DNA from 2 places in the Chromobacterium sp. LK11 genome. Region 1 is predicted to be linked to the other one. Evidence: predicted binding sites of a transcription regulator. Region 1 holds the regulator's gene; the other holds the start of a gene.
What was found. Region 1 encodes sigma-54, which starts transcription at its own class of promoters, with help from an activator protein. Its sites were predicted from a motif close to CTGGCACGCTTCATGCTT; they were not measured.
Positions count from the first base shown of each region.

Region 1 (7,971 bases):
CGCACGGCAACTCCGTGGGCTTCATCTACCAGCAACAGACAGGTTTGTTGAACCTGCTGTCTCACACCAAGATCATTTATGAAAAATAAGCTCCGTCTCCTGCTGGCCGGCCTGGCGCTGGCCGCCGCCTCCGTCGCCCACGCCGAACAGGCCGACCGCACCAAGCCGATGGAAATCACCAGCGACAACGGCTGCACCATGGACCAGATCAAGGGCGTGTCCACTTGCGAAGGCAATGTGGTGATCATCCAGGGCACCTTGCGCCTGAACGCCGACAAAGTCGTCGCCACCCAGGACAAGCAGGGCAACCAGACCCTGGTGGCCACCGGCCGCATCGTCACCTTCCGCCAGAAGATGGACGGCAAGAACGAATGGGTGGAAGGCCAGTCCAGCCGCCTCGACTACAGCAGCTCGGCCAACCTCGCAGTGCTGACCGGCAACGCCCGCGTCAAACGCGAAGGCGATCTGGTGGTGGGCAACGTAATCACCTACAACACCCAGAACGAAACCTATCAAGTGACCGGCGGCACCGCCACCGGCCCCAACAAGGGCCGCGTCACCGTGATCCTGCAGCCCAAGAACACCGCCTCCCAGCCGGCAGCGGCCAAACCCGCCAGCGGAGCCGCCAAATGACGCAAAGCGTGCTCAAGGTGGAGCGCCTGCGCAAGCGCTTCAAGAAACGCACCGTGGTCAAGGACGTGGCGCTTGAAATCGCCAGCGGCGAGGTGGTGGGCCTGCTCGGCCCCAACGGCGCCGGCAAGACCACCAGCTTCTACATGATCGTCGGCCTGATCGGCGCCGACGACGGCGAGATCCGTCTGGATGACCAGGTGATCACCCACTACCCCATCCACCAGCGCGCGCGCCTGGGCCTCGGCTACCTGCCGCAGGAAGCCTCCATCTTCCGCCGCATGACGGTGGAGGAGAACATCGCCGCCATCCTGGAAGTGTCCGGCCTCAAGGGCAAGGAACTGGAGAAGGAGCTGGAGCTGCTGCTGGACGACCTCAACATCGGCCACCTGCGCGACAGCAGCGCCTTGTCGCTGTCCGGCGGCGAACGCCGCCGCGTCGAGATCGCCCGCGTGCTGGCCACCCGGCCGCGCTTCATCCTGCTGGACGAACCCTTCGCCGGCGTCGACCCGATCGCGGTGATCGACATCCAGAAAATCATCTCCTTCCTGAAGGAGCGCGGCATCGGCGTGCTGATCACCGACCATAACGTGCGCGAAACCTTGCGCATCTGCGACCGCGCCTACATCATCAGCGAAGGCTCGGTGCTCGCCTCCGGCGAGCCGGAGGAACTGGTTAACAACGAGAAGGTGCGCGAAGTCTATCTTGGCGAACACTTCCACCTGTAAGCGATGAAACAGACCCTTCAGCTCAAGGTATCGCAGCAGCTGACCCTGACGCCGCAGCTGCAGCAGTCGATCAAGCTGCTGCAGATGTCCACCCTCGACCTGCAGACCGAAGTCGAGCGCTTCCTGCTGGACAACCCCTTGCTGGAGCGCGGCGACGAAGCGCCGCAGGGCGAGGCGCCCGACGCCCCCGCCGGCCAGGAGCAGGACGCCGCCGCGGAAACCCGCGACGAAGCCTCCGGCGACGACGGCGAGCGCGGCGCCGAGGCCGGCGAACTGAGCGACTGGGGCAGCGGCGGCCGCCGCGGCGACGGCGACGACGAGCTGGACCCGATGCTGAACGTGCCCTGTCCGATCAGCCTGCGCGAGCACCTGCTGGCGCAACTGGGCGAAGTGGCGCTGCCGACGCGCGACCAGGCCATCGTGCAACTGCTGATCGAAGAACTGGACGACGACGGCTATCTGGGCCAGACGCTGGAAGACATCGCCAGCCACCTGCCGCTGGAGCTGGAAATCGAGGCCGACGAACTGATGATAGGCCTGCGCCTGCTGCAGCAGTTCGACCCGCCCGGCGTCGGCGCGCGTTCGCTGCCGGAGGCGCTGGCGCTGCAATTGCAGCGGCTGGACCCGGACGAGCCTCAGCGCGAGTTGGCGCTGGCCATCGTCCGCGACCACCTGGCCTTGCTGGGCAACCGCGACTACACCCGGCTGAAAAAGCAGCTGGGCGTCGACGACGCCGCGCTGCGCGCCGCCCAGGCGCTGATCGCCCGCCTCAACCCCCGCCCCACCGCCGGTTTCGGCGCCAGCGACACCCAGTACGTGATCCCCGACATCTCGGTCCGCAAACGCAAGGGGCGCTGGGTGGCGACCCTCAACGGCGGCGCGGTGCCGCGCTTGCGCGTCAACCAGATGTACGCGCGGCTGCTGGCGGAAAACCGCGGCGGCAACGGCGAAATGTCCTCGCGGCTGCAGGAGGCGAAATGGCTGGTGAAGAACATCCAGCAGCGATTTGACACTATCCTGAAAGTGGCGGAAGCTATCGTTGAACGGCAGCAATCGTTCTTTGAACACGGCGAAGTGGCCATGCGCCCGCTGATCCTGCGCGACATCGCGGACGAGCTGGGCCTGCATGAATCCACGGTTTCCCGGGTCACCACCCAGAAATACCTGCTCTGCCCGCGCGGCCTGTTCGAGCTCAAGTATTTCTTCGGCAGCGCGCTGGAAACCGACAGCGGCGGCGAATGCTCCGCCACCGCGATCAAGGCCCACATCCGCAGCCTGATAGACGCCGAATCGCCGAGCAAGCCGCTGTCCGACAGCGCCCTGGTCGAAGCGCTGGCCAAACAGGGAATACAAGTTGCCAGACGCACGATAGCCAAGTATCGTGAAGCCATGCAGATACCGCCGGTCAACCAGCGCAAGACGCTGTGATCCGCGCGGCAGAATACAGCGATCCGGCCGACCCGACCGGACTGTCAACACCAGAAGGAGCTAGGGTATGAACCTCAAAGTAACTGGACTGCATCTGGAAGTAACTCCCGCCCTGCGCGAATACGTTGAAACCAAAATGGAGCGCGTTACTCGACATGTCGACCATGTGATCGACATTTCCGTTACTCTGTCTGTTGATAAACTGGTGCAAAAAGCTGAAGTCAACGTGCATCTGTCCGGCAAGGACATCCACGTGGAAGCCACCGAATCCGATATGTACGCCGCCATCGATCTGTTGATCGACAAGCTGGACCGCCAAGTGCTGAAACACAAGGAAAAGCAGTCTGAACACCGTGCTCCGGCCCCTGAAGCCAGCCTGTAATCCCTTGAATTGGAAGGCGGGGGCCTGCGGGTTCCCGCTTTTCTTTGCACTTGCCCGTTTTCAGTACTATCAAGGCAACGTAGAATTGCCGGGTTTTTCTCAGCCGCATGCATAATCCAATATGAACCTCATCGGCAAAATCCTGACTCCCGAACACGTGCTGCTGGATCTCGACGTCGCCAGCAAGAAACGCGTGTTCGAACAAGTCGGCCTCTTGGTTGAAAATACCCGGGGCATCGCGCGCAGCGAAATCTTCGATTGCCTGTTCGCCCGCGAAAAGCTCGGCTCCACCGGCCTTGGCCAGGGCGTGGCGATTCCGCACGGCCGCGCGCGCGGCCTGAAGGAGGCGATGGGCGTGTTCATCCGCCTGAAGACCCCCATTCCCTTCGACGCCCCCGACGGCAAGCCGGTGCAGTGCCTGTTCGTGCTCTTGGTGCCGGAACAGGCCACCGACCTGCACCTGCAAGTGCTGTCCGAGCTGGCGCAACTGTTCTCCAGCCGCCAGATGCGCGAGCAGATGCTGGGCATCTCCATCCGCGACGAGCTCTACCAGCTGCTCAATAATTGGGTGCCCAATGCCTAGCATCAGCGTCCGCCGGCTGTACCAGGAAAACCAGCAGAAGCTCAACCTGACCTGGGTCGCGGGCACCGGCGGCGCCGACAATATGATAGGCAACGACGAACAGCGCCCCACGCAGGCGCTGGTCGGCCACCTCAATTTCATCCACCCCAACCGGGTCCAGGTGCTGGGCCTCGCCGAGGTGGACTATCTGAACCGGCTGGAGCAGTCCGCCGCCAAGACCGCGCTGGACCAGCTGTTCCACAAGAGCATGTCGGTGGTGATGGTGGCCAACGACCAGCCGGTGCCCAAGCTGCTGCGCGACTACTGCCACACCCACAACGTCCCGCTGATGACCACCAAGCTGGAAAGCCCCTACCTGATGGATGTGCTGCGCATCTATCTGGCGCGGGCGCTGGCGGTGTCCACCGTGCTGCACGGCGTCTTCCTCGACGTGTTCGAGATCGGCGTGCTGATCATGGGCGATTCGGCGATGGGCAAGAGCGAACTGGCGCTGGAACTGATTTCCCGCGGCCACGGCATGGTGGCCGACGACGCGGTGGAACTATACCGCATCGGCCCGGACACGCTGGAAGGCCGCTGTCCGCCGCTGCTGCGCGACTTCCTGGAAGTGCGCGGCCTGGGCATCCTCAACATCCGCACCATCTTCGGCGAAACCGCGGTGCGGCCGAAGAAGGTGCTGCGGCTGATCATCCATCTGGTCAAGGCCAACGACCAGGCGATGCAGGCGCTGGACCGCCTCAACATCCAGTCCGAGACCCAGGACATCATCGGCGTCACCATCCGCAAGGTGGTGCTGCCGGTGGCCGCCGGCCGCAACCTGGCGGTGCTGGTGGAGGCCGCGGTGCGCAACTACATCCTGCAGCTGCGCGGCATCGACAGCACGCGCGAATTCATCGAACGCCACACCAACTTCCTCAGAGACCAGGAAAATGCGCCTGATATTGATTAGCGGCCTGTCCGGTTCCGGCAAGTCGGTGGCGCTGCGCGCGCTGGAAGACGCCGGCTTCTACTGCGTGGACAATCTGCCGGCCACCATGCTGCACGAGGCGATGTCGCTGTACGCCGACTACGGCTACGAACAGATCGCCATCAGCGTGGACACCCGTTCCGGCCCGTCGCTGGGCGCCTTGCCGGCGGAAATGGAAAAACTGCGGGCCCAGCAGGTGGACGTGCGCCTGCTGTTCCTGGAGGCCACGCCCGCCACCCTGGTCAAGCGCTTCTCCGAAACCCGCCGCCGCCACCCGCTGTCCGGCGCCGACGTCACGGTGGAGGAAAGCATTCTGCTGGAACAGGAAATGCTGGCCGAGATCATGGAGCTGGGCACCCGCATCGACACCAGCGAGCTGTCCGCCAACGCGCTGCGCAGCTGGGTGCGCGAACTGGTGGACGCCGACAGCAGCCGGCTGACCCTGATCTTCGAATCCTTCGGCTTCAAGCACGGCCTGCCGCGGGACGCCGACTTCGTGTTCGACGTCCGCTGCCTGCCCAACCCCTATTACGACCCGCAGCTGCGCCCGTTCACCGGCCGCGACCAGCCCATCATCGACTTCTTCCAGCAAACGCCGGAAGTGCAGCAGATGGTGGACGACATCCAGCAGCTGGTCAGCAAATGGCTGCCCTGTTTCAGCATGGAAAACCGCAGCTATCTGACCGTCGCCGTCGGCTGCACCGGCGGCCAGCACCGCTCGGTCTACATCACGGAACGGCTTGCCCGCCTGTTCGCCGCCGAACAGGTGCTGGTGCGCCATCGCCAGCTTTACCGCCAGAACTGAACGCGTTCGGGCCGCCCCCGCCTACAGGAAACATTCATGCGCCCGATCCAAACCGTCACCGTCGCCCTGACCGGCGCCTCCGGCCTGCCCTACGGCCTGCGGCTGATCGATTGCCTGATCGCCGCCGGCGTCCGCGTCTGGGTGCTGTACTCGCAGGCCGCGCAAGTGGTGGCCAAACAGGAAATGGACCTGACCCTGCCCTCGCGCCCGGCCGAAGCCCGGCAATGGCTGACGCAACGCAGCGGCGCGCGCGACGGCCAGCTGGCGGTGTTCGGCCGCGAAGAATGGTTCGCGCCGGTGGCCTCCGGCTCCAACCCGGCCGACGCCATGGTGGTCTGCCCGTGCTCGATGGGCACGCTGGCCGCCATCGCCCAGGGCAGCAGCGACAATCTGATAGAGCGCGCCGCCGACGTCAGCATCAAGGAACAGCGCAAGCTGGTGCTGGTGCCGCGCGAAGCGCCGTTCTCCGCCATCCACCTGGAAAACATGCTCAAACTGGCCCGTCTCGGCGTTGTCATCCTGCCGCCGTCTCCGGGGTTCTATACTCATCCCAAGACCGTGGACGACATGATCGACTTCGTGGTGGCGCGAATTCTGGATCAGCTCCGCATCGACAATCAATTGACGCCGCGCTGGGGCGAACCCGCCGCGGCGTCCTAGCCAGCCGCCGCGCCGCTTGCGGCCCGGTCAAAGAGGAACCTTGGGATGCCGACACAAGACCAAAGCATTCTCAGCCTGGACGCCTTGCGCCAACTTGAGCGCCAAGCCACCGACGCCGGCTACAACCTGATGCAGCGCGCGGCGATGGCCACCGCCGACTGGGTCAGCCACCATCTGCCCAGCGCGTCCCGGCTGCTGATCTGCGCCGGCCCCGGCAACAACGGCGGCGACGCCTTGTACGCGGCGCTGGAGCTGATGCGCCGCCGCTTCCGCGTCGACGTGCTGGTGCCCACCCAGCCCACCAGCCCGGCCACCTCGGAAGCGCTGCGTGAGCTGGAACAGGCGCAAGGCCATGTGATGTTCGATCTGCCGCGCGACTACCGCGCGCCGCAACTGATCATCGACGGTCTGTTCGGCGTCGGCCTGAGCCGGGACTTCGATCTGGAATGGACCACGCTGATAGACCGCATCAACCAGCTGGGCGGCCCCATCCTCGCCTTGGATTGCCCCAGCGGCCTGGACGCCTATACCGGCGTGCCGGCCAACACCGCGATCCAGGCCAGCCACACCCTGACCTTTCTGTGCCAGAAACCCGGCCTGTTCAGCGCCTCCGGCGCCGATCTGGCCGGCAACGTGGAGCTGGAACTGCTGGACTGCCCGCCCAGGCTGATCCCGGCGGCGGACGGCAGCATCAACCAGCCGGACGTCCGCGCGCTGCTGCGGCCGCGCAACAGCCACAAGGGCCTGTTCGGCACCGTCTGCGTGATAGGCGGCGCGCCCGGCATGCTGGGCGCGGCGCTGCTGGCCGGGCGCAGCGCGCTGGCCTGCGGCGCCGGCAAAGTCCATGTCTGCCCGCTGGACGACCGGCTGCCGGTGGACCCGGTGGTGCCGGAGCTGATGATACACGCGCTGGACGACATCGCCGGCCTGCCCGACGCCGACGTGCTCGCCGTCGGCCCCGGCCTCGGCCAGCAAGAACGGGCCGGCCTCCTGTTGGACCAGCTCATTCTGCAACCGCAGGCGCTGGTGCTGGACGCCGACGCGCTCAACCTGCTGGCCAACGACCACGCCGCCGCCGCTCTGATCGCCAAACGCCAGGCCGGCACCGTGCTGACCCCGCACCCGGCGGAAGCCGCGCGCCTGCTGGGGCAAAGCACCGAGACGGTGCAGAAGGACAGACTGCTGGCCGCGCGCCGGCTGGCCAACCACTTCAACTGCGTGGTGGTGCTCAAGGGCGCCGGCAGCCTGATCGTCGGCCCGGACGGCTTCTACCACCTGAACACCAGCGGCGGCCCGGCGCTGGCGGTGGCCGGCCAGGGCGATGTGCTGACCGGCATCATCGCCGCGCTGCTGGCCCAGCGCATGGAGCCTTTCGAAGCCGCCAGCCTGGCGGTGCACATCCACGGCCTGGCCGGCGACGACTTCGAAATGGAAACCGGCGGCCCCATCGGCCTGTCCGCCTCCGACACCGCCTGGCGCGCCAGCCTGATGCTGAACCGGCTGATTCAGGAGCGCGCTCAGGAGCAGGCGACTTAGAACCCAACCCCAGCAAGCCCCCGGTGAAAATCCATTTGCATTAGAATGGCTCATCGGCGCGCGGGCCGGCGGCATGGCCGTCCCGCGGCCCCTCATCCGTCACCTGGGGATTACCTTGCAGTCACAATCTAAAGCTTACGCCTACGGACTCGCCGCCGTTCTGGCCTGGTCCACGGTGGCCAGCGCCTTCAAAATCAGCCTCGCCCACCTCAGCCCGGCCCAACTCGTGCTCTACGCCAGCGCCGCCTCCCT
Region 1 covers NZ_LDUR01000027.1:213,050-221,020, forward strand. Annotated here, with positions in the region: gene lptC (LPS export ABC transporter periplasmic protein LptC) at 1-89, shown strand, start outside; gene lptA (lipopolysaccharide transport periplasmic protein LptA) at 79-633, shown strand; gene lptB (LPS export ABC transporter ATP-binding protein) at 630-1,358, shown strand; gene VK98_RS16695 (RNA polymerase factor sigma-54) at 1,362-2,786, shown strand; gene hpf (ribosome hibernation-promoting factor, HPF/YfiA family) at 2,854-3,168, shown strand; gene ptsN (PTS IIA-like nitrogen regulatory protein PtsN) at 3,290-3,751, shown strand; gene hprK (HPr(Ser) kinase/phosphatase) at 3,744-4,700, shown strand; gene rapZ (RNase adapter RapZ) at 4,681-5,523, shown strand; gene VK98_RS16720 (flavin prenyltransferase UbiX) at 5,560-6,183, shown strand; gene VK98_RS16725 (bifunctional ADP-dependent NAD(P)H-hydrate dehydratase/NAD(P)H-hydrate epimerase) at 6,229-7,719, shown strand; gene VK98_RS16730 (DMT family transporter) at 7,835-7,971, shown strand, end outside.

Region 2 (7,971 bases), on a different contig from region 1:
AGGAGGGCGCGGCGCGCTTTTTCATGCCGCAAGCCAATGAGAGCGCTTATTGGTGGCAGGGGGAGAACGCGCGGCTGGGGGGCTTGGCCGCGGCGGGCTGCGCTTTGGCGGAGCATGAGGAGGGCGCGGCGCGTGAAGCGCTGCTGAAGTACGCGCAGGGCGCGCTGGACTGGATTTTGGGGCGCAACCCCTTCGATGTCTGCATGCTGCAGGGCTGGGGGCGCAACAATCCGCGTTACGAGCCCGGCTATTACAACGCCTGCGGCGGAGTCTGCAACGGGATCACCGCCGCGCCGGGGGCGGACGACGGCGTTGCCTTTCTGAGCCCGGAACAGACCGATATCAGCCAGTCCTGGCGCTGGACCGAGCAGTGGCTGCCGCATGGCGCCTGGCTGTTCCTGGCTCTGGCCTTGCGCGGACGGGCGAGCCGTGCTTGAAATGCGAAACGCCATCGGCGAGCCGATGGCGTTCTGTTTCAGCGGCCCCCGCTGCCGGGGGCGTCTGAGATTTACTGCTGTTGGGTGCTGCGCGGACCGCGGTTGCCCTGATAGCCGCCTTCGCGACGCTGGCCCTGGTAACCGCCTTCGCGACGATTGCCGTAGCTGCCGCGGCCGCCGCTGCCCGGACGACGATCGCCGTAGCCGCCTTTGCCGTTGTTGTTGCGGCGCGGGCCTTTCGGCGGGCGACGGGTCGGTTCCATGCCTTCGATCACGCCTTCGGTGATCTGACGCTTCAGATACTGCTCGATGCGGCGCACTTTGTGGAATTCCTTGGACTCCGCCAGGGTGATGGCGGTGCCGTCGCGACCGGCGCGGCCGGTGCGGCCGATGCGGTGCACGTAGTCTTCAGCCTGCTTCGGCAGGTCGAAGTTCACCACGTGGGTGATGGTCGGCACGTCGATGCCGCGGGCGGCCACGTCGGTGGCCACCAGGATTTTGATGCGGCCGCGACGCAGGTCGTTCAGCGTGCGGTTGCGCCAGCTTTGCGGCATGTCGCCGTGCAGGCAGGCGGCGGAGTAGCCCTGGTCGGACAGCTTGTCGGCCAGTTCTTCGGAGTAAGCCTTGGTGGCGGAGAAAATCACGCACTGGTCAAAGCCGGACTCTTTCAGGATGTGATCCAGCAGACGATGCTTGTGGTTCAGGTCGTCCGCGTACAGCAGGTGCTCTTCGATGGTGCCGCCCGAAGTTTCGGTGCGGGCGATCTCGATGCGCTGCGGATCGCGGGTCATCTTCTCGGCCATGCGGCCCACGGTGCCGTCCAGCGTGGCGGAGAACAGCACGGTCTGACGGGTTTCCGGAGTGGCTTTGACGATGGTTTCGATGTCTTCGATGAAACCCATGTCCAGCATGCGGTCGGCTTCATCCAGCACCAGCATTTCCAGGCGGGAGAAGTCGATGCGGCCGGAGCGCATGTGGTCCATCAGACGGCCCGGGGTGGCCACGATCAGGTCTACCGGACGCGACAGCGCGCGGGTTTGGTAGCCGAAGGAGGAGCCGCCCACCAGACAGACGGTTTTCATCCAGCGCAGATCCTTGCCGTATTCCAGCGCGTTCTTTTCAACTTGCTGAGCCAGTTCGCGGGTCGGGCACAATACCAGTACGCGCGGGCCTTGGCCTTTGCCGGTGGAGCGCTCGGACAGCTTGGTCAGCGCCGGCAGCAGGAAGGCGGCGGTCTTGCCGCTACCGGTTTGGGCGGAAACCAGCAGGTCGCGGCCTGCGATGGCGGCGGGCACGGCTTGGGCCTGTACTTCGGTAGGGGAGGAATAGCCGGCGGCTTCCAGAGCGCGCAGGATGGTCGGGGCGATGCCCAGATCGGAAAAATGCATGATGTCCTTTCAAGCCGGATACTGCCGGCGTCACTTGTAGCCAGGTTGGTGGCGGTCGGTTATACGGCGCCTTTAAGCCGTAAATCATCGGCACTAACCTGACAAGCGGCGAACAGCGGTCCAGTCTGATGCGACATTATAAGCGTGGACGAAGCCTGGAAATGGTCAGGGACGATGAAGCAATCTCACTCGGGCTGAGGCGTGGTTTGGAATGCCCGGTGGAAACACAAGAGGCCGGACTATACGGTAAATCAGACGGGTTTACAACTGTTTTTTCAAAACATGCCGGCTAAGTATTTGATTGTTTGCCGCTTGCGGCGGCGATTTTCCAAAACAACTGTCGCGGACCCATGGCGTAGCCCATGGACTCGGCTTTCGTCGCGCGGCGTCGGCTTGTGGAGATTTGCGCGCTTCTAACTACACTTCAACGATGACGGGCCATGCGTGAAACCTTCGTTGAGGGCAGGCAATGAGTGGAAAAAACAGATTCGCAAGCACGGACCGGGCTCATTCCTGGTTGATGTCCTGCTCCCCTGGCGCGGCCTATGCCGTTTGCGTCGGTTTGGCCCTGGCCTTGGCGCTGGGCCTGGCGCTGGCGCTGACCGCGTGGCGGATGCAGTCGCTGGCCGGGGAAAAGGCCGAGCTGGTCGCCGGACAACTGACCTGGCAATTGTCGCCGGCTTTCGCCGCGCTGACGCGGCTGGACACGCTGCCACCGCCGGAGCCGGATTGCCGAGCCCAGACCCAGGCTTTGGCGGAATTGGTTCAGCGCACGTCGCTGGTGCGCTTCGCCCAGGCGCGCGGCGCCGGCGGCGCGCTGTGCGCGTCGCGTCGCGGCGTGCCGGCGGAGGCGGGCGGGCTGGAAAGCGGAGCGAGCCTGTTGCCCGCCGGCAACGGCCAGCTGCTGCCGGGCTTGCGGCTGGCGCACTCCGCCGGGGTGCTGGAGTTGGACGCCGGGCCGCTGGTGGCGCAACTGGCGCTGGCCGAGCGCGAAGGCGTGAAAGTGAGCCTGCTAGCTGGCGGGCGGGCGCTGGCCGCCAACGGCGAAGTCAGGGATCAAGGCGCGGACGCGGCCGGCGAGGTGGCCTGGGTGCCGTCCGCGCCGGCGCGCATCGGCGTGCTGGCGGCGCCGCAGTGGGCGGCGGCGCCCTTGCTGGCGCTGAAGACCCAATGGCTGGCCTTGTTATTGGCGGCGGCCTTGGGCTGCGGCGTCGCCTGGGGCGCGCGTCGCGGTTCCGGCGGGCGCAAGGCGACGGGTTGGGAGATCTCCGAGGGAATTCGGCAAAAAGAGTTTTTCGCTCACTACCAGCCCATCGTCACCGCGGCCAGCGGCGAATGCGTCGGGGTGGAGGTGCTGGCGCGCTGGCGGCACCCGGTGCAAGGCAATGTGCGCTCAGAACTGTTCATCCAGACCGCGATCGAGGCCGGCTTGATCGTGTCGCTGACGCGCTACATGCTGCGGCGGGTGGCCGAGGAGCTGAAGCAGATCGTGCTGCCTCCCGGCTTCATGGTCGGGGTCAATATCTCCACCGAGCATCTGGCTTTGCCCGAGCTGCTGGAGGATTGCCGTCCGCTGGTCAATCTATTGCGCGAAAAGCAGGCGCAACTGGTGCTGGAGGTATCGGAGCGGGCGCCGCTGCAGGAGGCGTCCGGCGCGCAGAAAGTGATCAACGGCTTGCGGCAGATGGGGGTGAGGCTGGCGCTGGACGACTTCGGCGCGGGCTATGCCGACAAGACCTATCTGAGCCGCTGGGGCTTCGACTATCTGAAGGTTGAGAAGGGCTATGTGTCGGCCTTGGGCCAGGACAGCCTGAAGGGCAATATTCTGGACGGCCTGCTCTTGTCCTCCAACGAGATGGGGGTGCAGGTGATCGTGAAAGGGGTGGAGACCCAGGGTCAGCAAAGCTATCTGAATGTGAAGGGCTTCGAGTATTTGCAGGGTTTTTATTTCGGCAAGCCGATGACCTTGAATCATTTCCGGCAGTGGCTGTATTCCGGCATCGCCGAAAGCCGGGTCCGCCCCTCCGGCAAGAGGGAGGGCGGCGTCTGAAGCCGGATCGCAGCTTGGGGCCGCGGGGGCGCTTTGTTACAATGCGCCCTTTTTTGTTTCAGGAAAGGGGTAGGGAATGGTGTATGCCGTGCAGCGTTATGCGGCCTCCCGTCCTTGGGCCAAGCGCGTCAGCCAGCTGTATGTCCAGGCTTTGCAGCCGTCCGCGGCGCGCAAGGAAATGAAGGAAGTGATCAAGCGCGAACTGGAGCGCGCCGCCCAGGTGTTCGCCGTGGAGCAGCGGACCATCGTCGCCGAATTGGCCTTGGCCGAGTCCTGGGGCTGTTTCGCCCGCCATGGCCGCGTGATTTCCCATCTGGACGACGGTCTGGCGCAGGCTCTGGCCCACACCCGGCTGCCCTCGCAGTTGCCGGACACGCTGAGTTTGCCGGCCGACGCCTTCTTTCTGCACGTGCCGGGCGGCGGCGGGGCCTTCGTCTCGCATCAGCCGGAGCGCAGGGCCTTGCTGCTGACGCTGGTGGAAGAGGGGTTTTCGCGCGACGCCGCGCAATGGCTGCATGAGTCCGACGGGGTGGAGGCCTTGCTGGTCACGTATCCGGGCGAGCTGGCGCCGCAGATCGAGGCGGTGGCGGAGCGTTGGCAGGCCTTGCTGGCCTCGGTGCTCAACGGCCTGGCGATGATGACCCAACCCAAGCTGGAACGAGAGCTGGCCTGGCAGCAGGGCGCGCCGCAACCTTGGGTGGAGCAGGCTTGCGCGCCGACTTGCGCCAAGACCCGTCAGCGTGGCCGCAGCCAATTGCTGAAGGCGGGCTTCAGCGAGGTGAACTTCTGCCGCATCTCCGAACTGGACGCCGCGCGGGCTTACGCGACCCAGGGGTACTGGCGGCGGCAGGCGTTTGGCGAAGCCAAGGCGAATTCGCGCCTGGTGTGGGTGGCGCCCAAATAAGCGGGAAGGGCCGCTCAGCGTCTGTTCAAGGTCTTGCGAGCCAGGGCGAGACAAGGCGAAAACTGCTGAGAAAGCGGAATGCGCGCGTTGCACCCCGCAAGGCGCAGCGGACTTTGAGCGGATTCTCAGTATTCCTGCAGCAGTTCGCGGATGGTGTCTCTGAGCTTGTTGGTGGAAAAGGGCTTGTCGCAGCAGGCCGAGACGCCGGCCGCTTCCACCTCGGCCAGCCGGTCGTGGTCGGTCTCGCTGGTGATCATCAGGATGGGAGTGCGCCCCTGGGCGCTGTTCTGGCGGATGTGGCGCGCCAGTTCGCAGCCGTCCATGCCGGGCATGTGGTAATCGACGATGATCAGCTGAAAGCTTTCGCTCTCCAGCAGCGGCAGCGCGTCGGCGCCGCTGGCGGCCTCGGTGAAGTGTTCGAAGCCCAGGCGTTCCAGCACGGCGCGAACGTGGCGGCGCGAGGTCTGGCTGTCGTCCACGATCAACACCTGGACGTTGGCCAGATCGGTGTCCACCTCCATGGCCAGGCTCTCGGTGTTGATGAAGTCCAGCGCGTTGGCCAGCGCTTCGTCCAGCTGGCCGCTGGTGAAGGGTTTGGGCAGGATGCCCAGGCTGCCGGCCTGGCGAATGGGCTCCAGCCGCTCCGGATTGGTTTCGCTGGAGACCAGAATGAAGGGCATGCCGCTGAGGTCGGCGCTTTCGCGCATCTGCTGCAGCAATTGCTGGCCGGTCATGTCGGGCAGATAGTAAGCGCTGATCACCAGGTCGGGGCGCGACTCGCGCGCGCGGCTGAGCAGCGCTTCGCCATTGGGGTGGGTCTCCACCTTGGAGATGCCCATCTCGCCCAGCGCCTTGCTGATGATCTGCGCCTGAACGTGAGACGGTTCCGCCAGCGAGACGATTAAATGTTGTACTTCCAGCATGCCTCTTCCCCCGCCTGTCTTCTCTATTTTCTCAAAGCCGTCCGCCGCCGTCGGCCCATGCATGAGTGTCGGCGATTCCGGACGCGTCTTCAATGGTTCTTATGTTGGTTTGGCACGAATTGCGCGGTGCGGCAAGCAAAATCTGTCGCTTCGGTCGGAGGCGGCAAATCTTGCCGCTCATTGTTGCCGTTTGGCCATCAGTGGTCGGTGGTTTGGCGGATTGCCTAGAAAAATCAATGCGCTGGCGTGTTTGATCGGCTTGGCACGCTTCCTGCTTTAACGTCGCCTCAAGGAGGCTGACATGCTAGACAAAATCGCCAAACATTTCGACTTTCAGCAGCGAGCGCTGAATTTGCGGGCTTATCGCACCGAGGTGCTGGCCAGCAATATCGCCAATGACGAAACCCCCAATTACAAAGCGGTGGATTTCGACTTCGGCAAGGCCTTGCAGGCGCAAACCGATGCGCAGGGTCGTTTGGCGATGAATCTGACCGATGCCCGCCATCTCGCCGGCGCAGGCGGCGCGGGCAACGGCGCCGCGCTGCAGTACCGCGCGGCGGTGCAGCCCAGCGTGGACGGCAACACCGTGGACATGGACGTGGAGCGCGCGGCTTTCGCCGAGAACGCGGTCCGCTTCCAGTCGACGCTGACTTTTTTGAACAAGCGGATCAGCGGCCTGAGTTCGGCGATCCAGGGCCAGGGAGGCAATAGCTGATGTCTTTGTCCAATGTGTTTTCCATTTCCGGGTCGGCGATGTCGGCGCAGTCGATGCGTCTCAGCCTGGTGGCGAGCAATATCGCCAACGCGGAAAGCTCGACCAGCTCCACCGGCGAGCCCTACAAAGGGCGCCACGCGGTGTTCACCGCGATTCCGGTGACCGCGGCGCAGCCGCAGGTGGCGGGCGTGCGCGTGACCGCGGTGGTGGAGGATCAGACCCCGCCGCGGCTCAAGTACGATCCGGGCAATCCGCTGGCCGACCAGCGCGGCTACGTGACGCTGCCGAACGTGAATCCGGTGGAGGAGATGGCCGACATGATCGCCGCCTCCCGCGCCTATCAGAACAATGTCGAAATCATGAATACGGCCAAGACGCTGCAGCAGAAAGTGCTGCAGCTGGGCCAGTGAGGCGAGAGGAGTAACGGCGATGGCTAGCGCAAATCCTTATGACGTACTGAATAGTCAGACTCAGACCAATCCGAACAGCAGCGTCAACGGCAGCAAGAGCAATTCCGGCGTGGTGGGCTCCAGCGCCAGCGACATTCAGAGCACTTTTCTGAAACTGTTCGTGGCTCAGATGCGTTCCCAAGACCCGATGAACCCGATGGACAACAGCCAGATGACGGCCCAGATGGCGCAGATCAGCCAGGTGGGCGGCATTCAGCAGCTGAACCAGTCCATGCAGGCGCTGATCGGCGCGCAGGCGGCCTCCCAGTCGCTGATGGCGTCCAGCATGATAGGCAAGAAGGTGCTGGTGGCCGGCAGCGATTTGCCCAAGCCGCCTGATGGCGGCACCTCCCCGGCCGGCGTGTTGCTGAACGGTCCGGCGCAGACTGTGAAAGTCAGCGTCAAGGACGCCAACGGCAATGTGGTCCGCACCATGACCATCGACAAGCCGGTGGCCGGCGTCAACACCTTTAGCTGGGACGGCAAGAACGACAAGGGCGAAGTGGTGCCGGCCGGCAAATACAGCTTCAGCGCCGACGTGACCCAGGCCAGCGCCAACGGCAGCACCACGGCCGTGGCCTACAACACGCAGACGGTGACCGCGGTGGCCTGGGACCAGGGCGTCCCCGAGCTGGTGCTGCCGGACGGCAGCCGCGCCCAACTGGGCGACGTGGCGCAGATGACCGCCTAATCCCACCGACCTCATTCGACTTCAAGGACTGACATCATGGGCTTTCAACAAGGCTTGAGCGGCTTGAACGCCGCCTCCACCCAGCTGGACACCATCGGCAACAACGTGGCCAACGCCAATACCGTCGGCTTCAAGAGCTCGCGCACCGAGTTCGCCGACATGTACGGCAACACCTTGTACGGCATCGCCACCACCACGCCGGGCATCGGCGTCAAGGTGGCTGCGGTGACGCAGAACATGAGCAACGGCAACGTGACCACCACGGGCCGCAGCCTGGACCTGGCGATCAACAACGGCGGCTTCTTCACCGTGGCCCAGCCGGACGGCACCTTGTCCTACACCCGCAACGGCCAGTTCCAGATCAACAACCAGGGCTACGTGGTCAACAACGGCAACTTCCTGCAGGGCTGGCAG
Region 2 covers NZ_LDUR01000015.1:79,498-87,468, reverse strand. Annotated here, with positions in the region: gene VK98_RS10370 (glycoside hydrolase family 9 protein) at 1-437, shown strand, start outside; gene VK98_RS10365 (DEAD/DEAH box helicase) at 509-1,825, opposite strand; gene VK98_RS23315 (EAL domain-containing protein) at 2,346-3,875, shown strand; gene VK98_RS10355 (hypothetical protein) at 3,952-4,779, shown strand; gene VK98_RS10350 (response regulator) at 4,905-5,702, opposite strand; gene flgB (flagellar basal body rod protein FlgB) at 6,004-6,417, shown strand; gene flgC (flagellar basal body rod protein FlgC) at 6,417-6,827, shown strand; gene VK98_RS10335 (flagellar hook assembly protein FlgD) at 6,847-7,557, shown strand; gene flgE (flagellar hook protein FlgE) at 7,594-7,971, shown strand, end outside.
Region 2: a site for sigma-54 is predicted at 5,962-5,979, ahead of flgB (flagellar basal body rod protein FlgB). Genes of this name have one in related genera too.